2 regions of the Streptomyces sp. 11x1 genome follow, and region 1 is predicted to be linked to the other one. Evidence: predicted binding sites of a transcription regulator. Region 1 holds the regulator's gene; the other holds the start of a gene.
The links. The regulator HspR, encoded in region 1, represses chaperone genes until heat shock. The targets are predictions, from matches to a motif close to TTGAGNNNNNNNNNCTCAA.
Positions count from the first base shown of each region.

Region 2: lon (endopeptidase La) is a predicted target of HspR. The motif match lies at 3,286-3,304, and genes of this name have one in related genera.

Region 1 is NZ_CP122458.1:4,787,678-4,795,062, forward strand. Features, by position in the region: gene P8T65_RS20890 (PA14 domain-containing protein) at 1-1,686, shown strand, start outside; gene P8T65_RS20895 (heat shock protein transcriptional repressor HspR) at 1,771-2,226, opposite strand; gene dnaJ (molecular chaperone DnaJ) at 2,232-3,413, opposite strand; gene grpE (nucleotide exchange factor GrpE) at 3,465-4,148, opposite strand; gene dnaK (molecular chaperone DnaK) at 4,145-5,998, opposite strand; gene P8T65_RS20915 (MraY family glycosyltransferase) at 6,577-7,385, opposite strand, start outside.
Region 2 is NZ_CP122458.1:3,459,088-3,466,472, reverse strand. Features, by position in the region: gene P8T65_RS14890 (glycoside hydrolase family 3 N-terminal domain-containing protein) at 1-1,334, opposite strand, end outside; gene P8T65_RS14885 (rhomboid-like protein) at 1,610-2,542, shown strand; gene P8T65_RS14880 (GNAT family N-acetyltransferase) at 2,483-3,160, opposite strand; gene lon (endopeptidase La) at 3,327-5,717, shown strand; gene P8T65_RS14870 (MarR family transcriptional regulator) at 5,995-6,474, shown strand; gene P8T65_RS14865 (protein phosphatase 2C domain-containing protein) at 6,488-7,273, opposite strand.

The DNA.
Region 1 (7,385 bases):
TGGAAGAACGGCTCGACGACCGTCTCCAAGACCCTCAACCTCACCATCCCCTCCGGCAAGCACACCCTGCGCGTCGACTACGTCAACTGGACCGGCGCCGCCAAGGTCAAGTTCACGTACACGCCCCGCACCTCCGCCGACGTCGACAAGGTCAAGCCGCTAGTCCCGACGGGGGCCGCGGTCACGTACGACGAAGCCACCGGCAGGGCCAAGGTCACCTGGGCGAAGAACAAGGAGATGGACCTCGCCGGGTACAAGGTCTACCGGCGGCTCAAGGGCACGTCGTTCGGCAGCACGCCGCTCGCGACGACCACCTCCACCTCGTACACCGACACCGGGCTGCCGAAGTCGGGCGCGGCGTACTACTACGAGGTCCGCGCCTACGACAGGGCGGGCAACACGTCGACGGGCACGGCCGATCAGCTGGTCACCACGGTGGACCGGATCCCGCCGACCGTCCGGGATCTGAAGGTCAGCGGTGAGTCCTCCCTCGACGGGGTGTCGCTCTGGTGGATGTCCGAGGGGGCCGAGACGAACCGGCTGCTGAGGGCCGCCTCGCCCGACGGGCCGTTCGAGGAGGTCAAGGGCCCCTGGGGCAACTCGGCGACCGATGCCACCGCCCCGTACGGGGAGACCTCGTACTACAAGGTCGCGGTGTCGGACGCGGCGGGCAACACCGCGTACTCGTCGGTGGTGTCGATCGCCAGGCCGCTCGCGGTGCCGTACCTCTGGAAGACGGAGAACCGGCCGGAGGACGGCGGCGGCGTCGATCTGCGCTGGGACGTGTCGCCGTACGCGCCGACCGAGTTCCGGGTCCACCGCGAGGAGCGCCGTTTCGACAACGCGACCGGGACCTTCGACGTCGTCGACTCCCAGGTCGTGCCCTGCGAACCGAAGCTCACCGACACCGCCTACGGCACCAGGTACAGCTACACCTGCACCGACACCACGGTCGTGCCGAGCCCCGACGACGGGTTCTACGTGTACTGGGTGACGACCGTCGACGCGCTCGGCCGGGAGTCGGGCCCCTCGCAGACCATCTCCCACGGCTACGGCGACGGCACCGCCCCGCCGCTCGTCACCGGGTTCACGGCCACCGCCACCGAGTACGGCACGGTCCTCGACTGGGACGACAGCCCGGTCGCCGACCTCGCCGAGTACAACGTGTTCCGGGTCAGCACGGTGGACGACGGGACCGGGTACACGCATGTGGGCACGGTCAAGGCGGGCACCAGTCGGCTCGTCGACTCGGGGAACCTCCAGGACGGCGAGCACCACACGTACTTCGTGGACGCGGTGGACACCTCGGGCAACTCCAACTACACGCTGGCCGACAAGATGGTGTCCACGACCGTCACCGAACTCGACCTGCGGCCCACCGTGGAGACCCCCGCGGACTGGCTGGTCGACGCGAGCGCCGAGAAGGCCGCCGGCGGGACCGGGGTCGACCTCACCTGGAAGCTGTCCAGCGACTCCGACGGGACGGACATCACGGGCTACCGGGTGTACCGGTGGAACCCGGCCACCGCCGCCTACGAGCCCCTGACCGCCGACCCGGTCACCGGCACGTCGTACACCGACACCACGGCCGCCGCCGGCACCACCCACTTCTACTGGGTGACCGCCCTCCACACCGACGGCACCGAATCGCCCCCCGGCGACGCCTGGGTGGCTCTGGCCCCCTGAGCACACCTACAAGGACGCGGCAGGGGCCCGGGGGTTCAGCCGAACAGCTGAATCTCCGGGCCCCTGACCGCACTTGACGTGCCGTCAGTCTGCGGACGTCTGCCGCCCCTTAGGCCGCCACACCACCAACGCGCTGCTCTGCTGCACTTCCTGGTACGGCACCAGATCGCGACGGTACGACGCGTGGACCGCCGCCTCGCGCTGGCGCATGGCCGCGGCGGCGCCGTCGAGCGCGGCCTCCATCTCGGCCACCCGGGACTGGAGCGCGGCGACCTGGTTCTCCAGTTCGATGATGCGCTTGATGCCGGCCAGGTTGATGCCCTCGTCCTGCGACAACTGCTGGACGGTACGCAGCAGTTCGATGTCACGGGCCGAGTAGCGACGGCCCCGCCCGGCGGTGCGGTCCGGGGAGACCAGGCCGAGACGGTCGTACTGGCGCAGGGTCTGCGGGTGCAGTCCGGAGAGCTGGGCGGCCACCGAGATGACGTACACCGGTGTCTCTTCCGTCAGCTCATAAGGGTTCCTACGGCGGCCGTCCATCACATTCATGCTCCCTTCGCGGCCTGGAACAGCTCCGCTCGCGGGTCCTCGCCCGCAGTCGCCTCGCGATACGCCTCCAGCGCGTCACGAGCCTTCCCCGACAGGTCCTTCGGGACACTCACCTCGACCGTGATCAGCAGGTCCCCGCGGGTGCCGTCCTTGCGGAAGGCGCCCTTGCCCCGGGCCCGCATCGTACGGCCGTTGGGGGTGCCCGGAGGCAGTTTCAGGGTGACCGGCGGACCGCCCAGGGTCGGGACCCGGACCTCTCCGCCGAGCGCCGCCTCGGGGTACGTCACCGGGACGGTCACCGTGAGGTTGTCGTCCTTGCGGCCGAACACCGGGTGCGGGTCGACGTGCACGACGACGTACAAGTCGCCCGCCGGGCCGCCCCGTTCACCGGGGGCGCCCTTGCCGCGCAGCCGGATCCGCTGGCCGTCGGAGACGCCCGCCGGGATCCGGACCTGCATGGTGCGGGAGGACTTGGCGCGCCCCGAGCCGTGGCAGATGTCGCAGGGGTGCTCGGCGATCAGGCCGCGGCCCTTGCAGTCCGGGCAGGGGTCCGTCAGGGAGAAACCGCCGCCGGAGCCCCGCGCGACCTGGCCGGTGCCGACGCACGTCGGGCACACCCGGGGGGTGCCGTTGGCGTCGCCGGTGCCCGAACATGCCTTGCAGGGCGACTGCGAGGACATGCGCAGCGGTACGGTCGCGCCCTCGATGGCCTCGGTGAAGCTCAGCGTGACCTCGGACTCGATGTCCTGGCCGCGCCGGGGCTGCACCCGCGTGGTGCCGGAGCTGCCCCGGTTGAACAGGCCGCCGAAGACATCGCCGATGCCCCCGCCGAAACCGCCCGCGCCCTGGCCGCCGCCCTGCGCGCCGCCTCCGAAGAGGTCGCCCAGGTCGAAGTTGAACGAGCCGCCACCGGCGCCGGGCCCGGGGCGGAAGCCGCCGTTGCCGAAGAGGGTGCGGGCCTCGTCGTACTCCTTGCGCTTCTTGGGGTCACCGAGGATGTCGTTGGCCTCGGAGATCTCCTTGAAGCGCTCCTCGGCCTTGACGTTCCCCTTGTTGGCGTCCGGGTGGTATTCGCGGGCGAGTTTGCGGTACGCCTTCTTGATCTCGGCCTCGGTGGCGTCCTTGGGGACGCCGAGGACCTTGTAGTAGTCCTTCTCGATGAAGTCCTTGGTACTCATCCTCGACGTCCCTCCTTCCACTCACCCTGCATGCCGTGCCGGCCTGTGGCGTCAGCCCTCGTCCGGGCCACCGCTCTCCTTGTCGTCGGCACCGGAGGCACCCTCGGCCTCCTCGGCCTTGGCCGTCTGCGCGCCGGGCTGCGGCTCGGCCACGGCCACCCGCGCGGGGCGGATGGTGCGCTCGCCGATGCGATACCCCGGCTGGAGAATCGCCACGCACGTCGTCTCGGTGACGTCGGGCGCGTAGCTGTGCATCAGGGCCTCGTGGATCGTCGGGTCGAAGGGCTCGCCCTCCTTGCCGAACTGCATGAGGCCCATCTTCGCGGCGACGGTCTCGAGCGACTCCGCGACGGACTTGAAGCCGCCGACGAGTTCGCCGTGCTCGCGCGCGCGGCCGATGTCGTCGAGCACGGGCAGGAGTTCGGTCAGGAGGTTCGCGATGGCGATCTCCTTGACCGTGATCCGGTCGCGCTCGACCCGGCGACGGTAGTTCTGGTACTCGGCCTGGAGGCGCTGGAGGTCCGCCGTGCGCTCACCGAGCGCCGTACGCACCTGGTCCAGCTGCGCCGTCAGACCGGCCACCTGGGCCGTCGCTGCCGCGTCCCCGGCCGGGGCCGCCCCCTCCTGGGGGGCGGCCTTCGGCTCGGCGTCCTCGGAGCCGGAGGGGACATCAGGCTGCTGCGGCTGAGCCGACTGCGGCTGCTGCTCGTCGAAGCCCGGGGTCTCCTCCGTCACGCGGCACCGTCCTTGCGGTCACGCGGCTCGTCGACGATCTCGGCGTCGACGACGTCGTCGTCGGCCTTGGCGTCACCGGCGCCGGCGCCGGCCTCGCCGCCCGCGGCCTGTGCGGCCTGGGCGTCGGCGTAGAGGGCCTGGCCGAGCTTCTGCGAGACGGCCGCGACCTTCTCGGTGGCCGTGCGGATCTCGGCCGTGTCCTCGCCCTTGAGCACTTCCTTCAGCTCGGCGACGGACGCCTCGACCTCGGTCTTGATGTCACCGGGGACCTTGTCCTCGTTGTCCTTGAGGAACTTCTCGGTCTGGTAGACGAGCTGCTCGCCCTGGTTGCGGGTCTCGGCGGCCTCGCGGCGGCGGTGGTCCTCCTCCGCGTACTGCTCGGCCTCCTGACGCATCCGGTCGACCTCGTCCTTCGGCAGCGAGGAGCCGCCGGTGACGGTCATCTTCTGCTCCTTGCCCGTGCCGAGGTCCTTCGCGGTCACGTGCATGATGCCGTTGGCGTCGATGTCGAAGGACACCTCGATCTGCGGGACGCCGCGGGGCGCCGGCGGCAGACCGGTCAGCTCGAACATCCCGAGCTTCTTGTTGTACGCCGCGATCTCGCGCTCGCCCTGGTAGACCTGGATCTGCACGGACGGCTGGTTGTCCTCGGCGGTGGTGAAGATCTCGGACCGCTTGGTCGGGATCGTCGTGTTCCGCTCGATGAGCTTGGTCATGATGCCGCCCTTGGTCTCGATACCGAGGGACAGCGGGGTGACGTCGAGGAGCAGGACGTCCTTGACCTCACCCTTGAGGACACCGGCCTGGAGCGAGGCGCCGATGGCGACGACCTCGTCCGGGTTCACACCCTTGTTGGCCTCCTTGCCGCCGGTCAGCTCCTTGACGAGCTCGGCGACGGCGGGCATACGGGTGGAGCCACCGACGAGAACGACGTGGTCGATCTCGGAGAGGGCGATCCCGGCGTCCTTGATGACGTTGTGGAACGGCGTCTTGCAGCGCTCCAGCAGGTCCGCGGTCAGCTGCTGGAACTGGGCGCGGGTGAGCTTCTCGTCGAGGTGCAGGGGGCCCTCGGCGGAGGCGGTGATGTAGGGCAGGTTGATCGAGGTCTCGGTGGACGAGGACAGCTCGATCTTGGCCTTCTCGGCGGCCTCGCGGAGGCGCTGGAGGGCCATCTTGTCCTTGGCGAGGTCCACGCCGTGGCCGGCGCGGAACTGCTGCACCAGGTAGTCGACGACGCGCTGGTCCCAGTCGTCACCACCGAGGTGGTTGTCACCGTTGGTGGCCTTCACCTCGACGACGCCGTCACCGATCTCCAGGAGCGACACGTCGAAGGTGCCGCCGCCGAGGTCGAAGACGAGGATCGTCTGGTCGTCCTTGTCGAGGCCGTAGGCGAGGGCGGCGGCGGTGGGCTCGTTGACGATACGGAGCACGTTCAGCCCCGCGATCTCACCGGCCTCCTTCGTCGCCTGGCGCTCGGAGTCGTTGAAGTACGCCGGGACGGTGATGACCGCGTCCGCGACCTTCTCGCCCAGGTAGGCCTCGGCGTCGCGCTTCAGCTTCTGCAGGATGAAGGCGCTCATCTGCTGCGGGTTGAAGTGCTTCCCGTCGAGCTCGATCTTCCAGTCCGTGCCCATGTGGCGCTTGACGGACCGGATCGTCCGGTCCACGTTCGTGACCGCCTGACGCTTGGCGACCTCGCCGACGAGCACCTCACCGTTCTTGGCGAAGGCGACGACGGACGGCGTGGTCCTGGCGCCCTCGGCGTTGGTGATGACGGTGGGCTCGCCGCCCTCCAGAACGCTGACGACGGAGTTAGTCGTGCCCAGGTCGATGCCGACCGCACGTGCCATTTCAATTCCTCCAACAATGACTTGAGTGGAACGGACTCAAGTGTGCATGACGCCCCACCGATGGGTCAACAGAGCTGAGTCGAGGAGGCTCAACTCTTATGTTTTTCTTATGCGCAATTGGCGGCTGACCTGCGGGGATGCTCCGCACGGGGGCGAGTGGGGGGGTGACGGAGGGCCGGCGGTGGCGGGCGATGGGGGCCGGGGGCGCTGAGGGTAGGCGGAGCGGGTGGCGGTCGGTCGGGGCGGCCGCCGTGGACGCCCGATGGCCTGGAGCGTGCGAGAGGGTCCGCAGCAAGCGGACGACGGCCGCCGCAGTGCCCTTGGGGTGAGGATCGGGGCCGATCCGACTTCGGGTGCGGGCGCGGTGGGGCTTCCCGCGCAGTTCCCCGCGCCCCTGAGAAGCAGGGGCTGCGCCCCGTGCTTTCCATCGCGGACCGGCGCCCGATCCTCACCCCGCGAGGGACACCGTGACCTCGCTCAGAGCCCGGCGTCGGCCCACCCCCTCCAACCGGCCGCCGGAGAGCCGCCGCAGCCCGGCCCCCCGCGGTCCCACGCCTCCCGGCCTGCCCCCTGCTCCCCTACCCCACCCACCCCCTCCGCCCCAGCTCCGCCGCCTCCTGTTCCTGGAAGCGCGGGGAGCGGGGTCGGGGGCCGGGGGCACGGCCTCCCGGGATGGGGCGAGCCGGTGGGGCGGGAGCGCGGTGGCCCCCCGTGGGAGCCGGACGAGGGCGGTGGATGCCCGTGGAGGCGGGGTGCGCCGCCGTGGGGGACGGTCGGGGCGGGCCGGGTGGGACGAAGAGCATGGCCAGCACCACCAGGGCGGTCGCCCCCGCCACCCACCACGCCGAACGCGGCTGCGTCCACAGCATGTGGATGGCGAGCCCCACGCCCGTGGACCCCGCGGCCGCGACCCCCATCACGACCACCACTCCCGGCGGCGTCAGCCCGACCCGCCGCAGCCGGTGCGCGAGATGGTCCGGCCCACCCCGCCACAGCTCCCGCCCCGCCCGCTTCCGCGAGACCAGGACGAGCACCACGTCGGCGGTCGCCACGGCCGTCAGGGCGAAGGGCGCGCCCACACCCGCCCCGTACCCGACGGCGTACACATGCAGCGCACCCCCCGCGAGCAGGAAGCCCACGAACAGCGCCCCGCACGTGCCGATCGCGACGCGCGCGGGCGGCCAGTTGTGCATCAGGAACCCGGTGAGCGCGGCGGCCAGCACGCTGAGCAGCGTGGCCAGACCGTCCATCACCTCCGCCGCCGCACACCCGCTCAACGCGAACGCGGTGACCGCGCCCACCACCCCGAGCACCCCGTCGGAACGCCCCATCCCCTTGAACCCGTGCACCACGAGGGCGATCCAGACGAGTCCCGCCATCCCGCCCA
Region 2 (7,385 bases), 1.3 Mb from region 1:
ACGTACAGGTTCGGGCGGTCGGTGAGCGGGAGGAGGGAGTGGTTGGCCAGGACGGTGAGCGAGCGGCGCTGGGCGGCCTCGCCGAGAGCGGTGAACTCGCCGGCGCCGACGGTCTCCTCGGCGCGGTCCGGGTCGACGTACCGCCTCTCGAAGAGGCCGAGGACGAACTTCTCGCGCAGGATGCGGCGGACGGAGGCGTCGATCCGTTCCTCGGCGATCCGGCCGGACCGGACCAGTTCGACGATCATCTCGGGGCACTGTTCGCCGTGGTCGCCGCCGAACTGGTCGGCGCCCGCGTCCAGGGCCTTCGCGGCGCGTTCGGCGACGGTGAGGTGTCCGAGGCCCCAGGCGCGGGTGCGGTGTGTGTCGCCGAGGGCGGGGGCGTCGGTGAGCAGGCCCCGGTCGGTGCGGACGACGCCGTCGAAGGCGACGCGGTCGAGGCCGTGGCGTTCGCGCGGCAGGCCGGTCAGGGCGTCCCGGTCCAGGCCGAAGCCGATCTCCGCAGCGCCGTCCACACCGGTTCGCCGGCCGTGGTGCGGCATCATCTGCGAGCACCCGGCCTCGACGGCCGCCCGGACGGGCGCGAGGCGGTGGTCGTGCGTTCCGCGGGGACGGACCCGATCCCTGTCCTGCGCGAAGTGCGGTTCCCCGCCGTTCTGTTGCGGGCCGCCGGGGCAGTACGTGGCCACCGCGACGACCGAGCGCGGGCCGAGCCGGGGGCCCTGGAGGCCGCGTACGTACGCCCTGAACAGCGCGCTCGTGACGTCGGCGGGTGAGCCGCGATGGTTCGACCGGTGGGCCCGGCCGGCCCGGTGGGGGCCGGTGGCGAGGTCGATCCGGGGGTGCAGGGCCACGCGGAGGCCGAGGGCGAGGTACTCGCGGCGGACGGTGTCGCCGAACTTCTCCACCAGCTCCGGGTCGCCGATCGCCGCCAGGCCCAGGGGATCGGGCCAGGCCGAGAAGGCCGCGGCGCCGAAGGGGGCGCCCGCCCTGGCGGTGAACGAGTGGCGTGGGCCGGTGGACAGGGTGACCGGGATGCCCAGCCGGGTGTCGGCCGCGAGGGCCTGGAGGCGGTTGACCCATTCCGCCGTCTCCCGCGTCCCGTGCCGGCCGACGAGGTGGAAGTGGGTCAGATGGCTGTCCACGACCAGTTCCGTGGTGCCCTGTTGGAGGGACGGCCCGTCGCTCGCCTCGGCGAGTGTCCCGTCGCCGTTCATCGTCAGCGCCGAGTGGAAGAGTTGACCAGCCTTCTCCGCGAGGGTCATCCGGGCCAGCAGATCCTCCACCCGCTCGTCGACGGGGCGGCTCGGGTCACGGTACGGGGCTGTGGACATCCGGAGTTCCTTGTACGGGTGGCGGTTCGTCGCGCAGGCCCATTCAGGGAATCAGCGAAACCGGGCGCGGACCAGATAAGGACCAAGTGGCCACTCTCACGCGGCAGATGGCTTGAAAGAACGGGTGATTGACTCGTGTAACCCCCGGTTCGCACGAGCGGGTCCGAGCCGTGGAGCTGTCGGCTTGCTGTGAATCGCCCTCCCAGTGGCGGGGATCACAGACAACGGCGTATCGGGCCGTCGAAGGTGAGGCGAAACGGAAGGAGCGCCTCACCTTGGATGCCGCCGAGACTGTGGAGACCGCGGGGCCCGTCCTCGACGGCATTCCGCGGCAGCCGGCGGCGACACCCGGGCGGGAGCCGGTGGCGTACCCGGAGCCAGTGACGCATGTGGAGCCGGTGGCGTACCCGGTGGAATCCGAGGCGTGTGCGGTGCGATCCGAGGCGTGCCCGGTCGAGCCCGGCGTGGGGCTCGACGCGGAGCCCGGGACGCGTGCCGGCGCTGCGTCCGACCAGAGCCGGCGTACCCCGTTCCCGCGCCCCTGGCGGTTGCTCCCCACTCCCGTCGGTACGCCCTTCACCTTCTTCTACGCCACCGTCCTCGCGCTGACCTCGCTGGTCGCCGAGTACGCCGACCCCGCCCTGGTGCGCACCCTGCACCAGGGCTCCAGTACGGACGTGGCGCATCTGGTCCACTCCCCGGTGCCGGTCCTGGGCGCGAGCGCGCTGTGGGTCGCGGGCGGGGTCGGCTCCGTGTACGTCTTCGCCTTCCTCCTGGTGCTGACCGCGCTGGAACGCCGTGTCGGCGGGTGGCGCACGGCCGGTGTCTTCCTGCTGGGCCATGTCCTCGCCACCCTCGCGACGGAGGTCCCCGTGGGCCTCGCCGTCCTGGTCGGCCACCTCCCCGACAGCTCCCTGCACCGTCTCGACTTCGGCATCAGCTTCGGGGTGGCGGCGAGCGCGGGCGCGTTGGCGGGACTGCTGCCGCCGTGGCTGCGGTGGCCGCTGCTGCTGGGCTTCGGCGGCATGCTGCTGGACGACCTGATCGCGTTCGCGGACCCGATGACCAACTGGGGGCATCTGCTGGCCCTGGGGATCGGGGTGGCGATGTGGCCGGTGGTACGGGAGTGGTGCGTGGTGCCGCGCCCGTCAGGGCCGGCCGGTGAACTTCGCGCTCGTCAGTGGGGCCGTCACCGTCCAGCCCGGTGACGCGTAGAGGGCTCGGCCGTCCGGTGTGCCGGCCAGTACTCCTGTCTCCGCGCCCTGTTCGAGGGCGGTCTGGGCGAGGGTGTCCATGACGAACGTGCCGAGGCCGCGGCGGCGGTGGGCCGGGGACGTCTCTATCTGGTCGGCGACCGCCGTCGCTCCGGTCGGGACGATCTGACCGCGGGCCGCCAGGGAACCGTCCGGCGCCGCGACCATCACCCGGATCACGCCGCCGCGCGACCAGGTGCGCAGCCGGTAGCCGTCGGGCAGGGAGACCGCCGGGGCCTCGCGGGGCCTCAGTCGTACGGTCATCAGAAAGCCGGGCTCGGGGTCGATCCACCATCCCTCGCCGAGCCAGGGGCCCACCGTCGACGCGTCCGTGAAGACCTTGAGCCAGGTGCCGGCCCCGGTGACGGCGTCGGCGACCTTCCGGACCGTCTTCTCCTCCACCTCCTCGTTCGCCGCCGAGAGGACGTGGCGGGTGACGTGGTGGGCCAGGCCCATGTCGATCGTGAAGCCCCAGGGCTCGACCACCGGCGGCGCCGCTCCCCGGGACACGACCCACCTGTCGACCCATGCCCGCACTGTTCCGTCTGTTCGTTCCACCGGGACCCCGCGCATGTTGTAATAGGTGAAGCTGGGTGAAGAGTATTACGTATGGTGATTCCGGAGTGCGTCCAGGTGGGCTCGTGATCGCCCACAGCGAACGGGTGGCCGCTCGGGGAACATTCCCCGACCCCTCTGCATTGAGTCGGCATAGCTCAACTTGACTGCCGAGGGAGAGATCATGGCATCGACGTCCGCACCGCTCACCCTGCCCGTGCTGCCGCTCGACGAAGAGGTCGTGCTGCCGGGAATGGTGGTGCCGCTGGACCTCAATGACACCGATGTACGGGCCGCGGTGGAGGCCGCGCGGGCCGAACCCGGGAAGCCGAAGGTGCTCCTGGTGCCGCGTATCGACGGCAACTACGCGAGCATCGGCGTGCTCGGGACCGTCGAGCAGGTCGGACGGCTGGCGGACGGCGACCCCGGGGCGCTCATCCGGGCAGTGCGCCGCGTGCGGATCGGGGCCGGGACCACCGGGCCCGGTGCCGCCCTGTGGGTCGAGGGGACGCGGATCGACGACGGCGTGCCGGAGCCGCTGCCCGGACAGGTCGCCGAACTCGTCAAGGAGTACAAGGCACTTGCCACCAGCTGGCTGCGCAAGCGCGGTGCCTGGCAGGTCGTGGACCGGGTGCAGGCCATCGACGACGTCTCCGCGCTCGCCGACAACTCCGGCTACTCGCCCTTCCTCACCCTCGAACAGAAGATCCAGCTCCTGGAGACCACCGACGCGGTCGTCCGGCTGAAGCTCGCCACCCAGCTGCTCCGCGACCACCTCGCCGAGCAGGACGTCGCCGAGACCATCGCCAAGGACGTCCAGGAGGGCGTCGACAAGCAGCAGCGCGAGTTCCTGCTGCGGCGCCAGCTCGAAGCCGTCCGCAAGGAACTGCGTGAGCTGAACGGCGAGAAGGACGGGGAGGAGTCCGACGACTACCGGGCCCGCGTCGAGGCCGCCGACCTGCCGGAGGCGGTACGGGAGGCCGCGCTCAAGGAGGTCGACAAGCTGGAGCGGTCCAGCGACCAGTCGCCCGAGGGCGGATGGATCCGGACCTGGCTCGACACCGTCCTGGAACTGCCCTGGAACGAGCGGACCGAGGACGCGTACGACATCCAGGGCGCCAAGAGCGTCCTCGACGCCGAGCACGCCGGGCTGGAGGACGTGAAGGAGCGCATCACCGAGTACCTCGCGGTGCGCAAGCGGCGGGCCGAGCGGGGCCTCGGTGTCGTCGGCGGGCGGCGCGGCGGTGCCGTGCTCGCGCTCGTCGGGCCGCCCGGCGTCGGCAAGACCAGCCTCGGCGAGTCCGTCGCGCACGCCATGGGACGGAAGTTCGTCCGGGTCGCGCTCGGCGGTGTGCGCGACGAGGCCGAGATCCGCGGACACCGGCGCACGTACGTGGGCGCGCTCCCCGGCCGTATCGTCCGCGCCATCAAGGAGGCCGGGTCCATGAACCCGGTCGTCCTGCTCGACGAGATCGACAAGGTGGGCTCCGACTTCCGGGGCGACCCGGCGGCCGCGCTGCTCGAAGTCCTCGACCCCGCGCAGAACCACACCTTCCGGGACCACTACCTGGAGGTCGAGCTGGACCTGAGCGACGTCGTCTTCCTCGCCACCGCCAACGTGCTGGAGGCGATCCCCGAGGCCCTGCTCGACCGGATGGAACTCGTCCGGCTCGACGGGTACACGGAGGACGAGAAGATCGTCATCGCCCGGGACCACCTGCTGCCCCGGCAGCTGGAGCGGGCCGGGCTCGACGCCGACGAGGTCGTGCTCGACGAGAGCGCGCTGCGCAAGCTCGCCGGTGAGTACACGCGCGAGGCGGGCGTACGGAACCTGGAGCGGTCCGTGGCGCGGTTGCTGCGCAAGGTCGCGGCCCAGCACGAACTGGGCCGGCGCGAGCTGCCCTTCACCGTCACCGACGCGGATCTGCGCGGGCTCATCGGCCGACCGCACCACGTGCCCGAGTCCGCCCAGGACCCTGCGGAGCGGCGTACGGCGGTGCCCGGTGTCGCCACCGGGCTCGCGGTCACCGGTGCCGGCGGCGACGTGCTCTATGTGGAGGCGTCGCTGGCCGACCCGGAGACGGGCGCGGCGGGGCTGACCCTCACCGGCCAGCTGGGCGACGTGATGAAGGAGTCCGCGCAGATCGCGCTCTCCTTCCTGCGCTCGCACGGCGCGGAGCTGGAGCTGCCCGTCGCCGACCTCAAGGACCGGGGCGTGCACATCCACTTCCCTGCGGGCGCGGTCCCCAAGGACGGCCCCAGCGCCGGTGTCACCATGACGACGGCCCTCGCGTCGCTGCTGTCCGGGCGGCTGGTCCGTACGGACGTGGCGATGACGGGTGAGGTGTCGCTGACCGGGCGGGTGCTGCCGATCGGCGGGGTGAAGCAGAAGCTTCTCGCCGCGCATCGGGCCGGTGTCACCACCGTCGTCATTCCCAAGCGGAACGAGGCGGACCTCGACGATGTGCCCGCCGAGGTGCTGGAGAAGCTCGATGTGCACGCGGTGACAGATGTCCGCCAGGTGCTGGAGCTGGCGCTGGCTCCGGCGGAGGTTGGGGTGCCTGTGGCTGCGTGACCCTCCGGGTGGGGGCGCAGTGGGCGTCGTTCCACGGGTGCGGCCCGGTGGGGCTTCTCGCGCAGTTCCCCGCGCCCCTGAAAAGCAGGGGCTGCGCCCCGTGCTTCTCAGGGGCGCGGGGCCGTGGTCCTCCAGGCCCGAAGGGCCTTGTCTTTCAGGGGCGCGGGGAACTGCGCGACCAACCCCACCGGACCCGCGGGCGACCTGGACCATGTCCGCCCCCACCTGCGAAATACTGACCCGCAGGTACCCGGATCGGAATAGCAGGAGCGCTGACGTGCACGACGAGGGCGGAAACGGCGACGGCGGTGCTGTCGGAGCCGGCATGGACCAGGCGTTCCTGGCGCTGGAGCGCGAGTTGACGGTCCTGCTGCGGCGCGCCCGCGCCAAGTCCGGCGAGATGGCCCGTGCCGTCCACCCCGATCTGGAGTCCGCCGCCTACGGCCTCCTCGCCCGCCTCGACGAGACCGGCCGGCTGCGCGCCACCGAACTCGCCGCCTACATCGGCGTCGGCAAGGCCACCATGTCCCGGCAGCTCCGCGCCCTGGAACACCTCGGCCTCATCGCCCGCGAACCCGACCCCGCCGACGGGCGCGCCTGGCTCGTCCACCTCACGGACGAGGGCCGGGCCCGCTTCCGGGCGGTCCGGGACGCCCGCCGGGTCGCCTACGTACGACAGCTCGCCGGCTGGGACAGGGACGAGGTGGCCCAGCTCGCGCACCTGCTGCACCAGCTGAACCGAGGCGTGGAGAACTGAGCGGCCGAGGAGTTCACCACTCCACGAACACCACGCTCGCGTCGTCGTGTCTCTTGGCGCGTCCCAGGAACTCCCGTTCCACGTCGGTGGCTTCCAGCTCCCGCACCCGCTGCACCAGCCCCGGCGCCCCTGTCTTGCGGACCAGGGTGAGGCAGTCCGCCCAGTCGCCCTCGCGGAACGTCTCCACCCAGCGGCCCGCCCCGTCCGTCAACGCGGCCAGCGCGCGGACCTCCTCGCGGGGGACGGTCCCCGTCACCGCCCGCGCGGCCACGGCGGGATCGGCGGCCGCAGTCCAGAACCCGCCCTCCTTGTTCCGCACGGTCGAGTCCACGATCGCGGCCGTCGCCAGCGAGGCCCGGGGCAGCCGGGAGAGGCGGTCGTCCAGCACGGCCGTCACCGTGCCGTCCGGCCGTTCGAACAGCAGGGCCGAGTCCGACAACACCAGGTACTCCACGGCCGTCCGTGACCAGCGGGCGACAACCACCGTGGCCTGTGGGGTTCGCGGGTGAGAAAGGTCACAGGTTTGGGCGTGGGCTCGGGCGGTACGAGAAATGGCCTGTGAGAGCACGTCGGGCAACGGTGAATCTCGCTCCGAAACGGACATTTCGGTCAGGGTGCCGCCGAGGCGGGAAGTGAACCATGCGACCGAATGTCGACAGCCGTAGCCGTCGGGCGGCGGGGTCACCCCGTCGAGGACGACGAGGGCGCCGCCCTGTCCCCCCGCGGGCAGGGCCACCGACGCGAAGTCCTCGTTGGGGCGAAGGGGATCGCCGGGTTCCGAGACGAGTTCCGTGCGCATTCGGCCAGTCTGCACGAGCCCGCCACAAGATCCGTGAAAGGCCGACAACGGTCGCCGTGCGCCCCGGACCCTCCAGGCGGGCCGCCGGGTTTGGCATGGAATGATCGTGAGC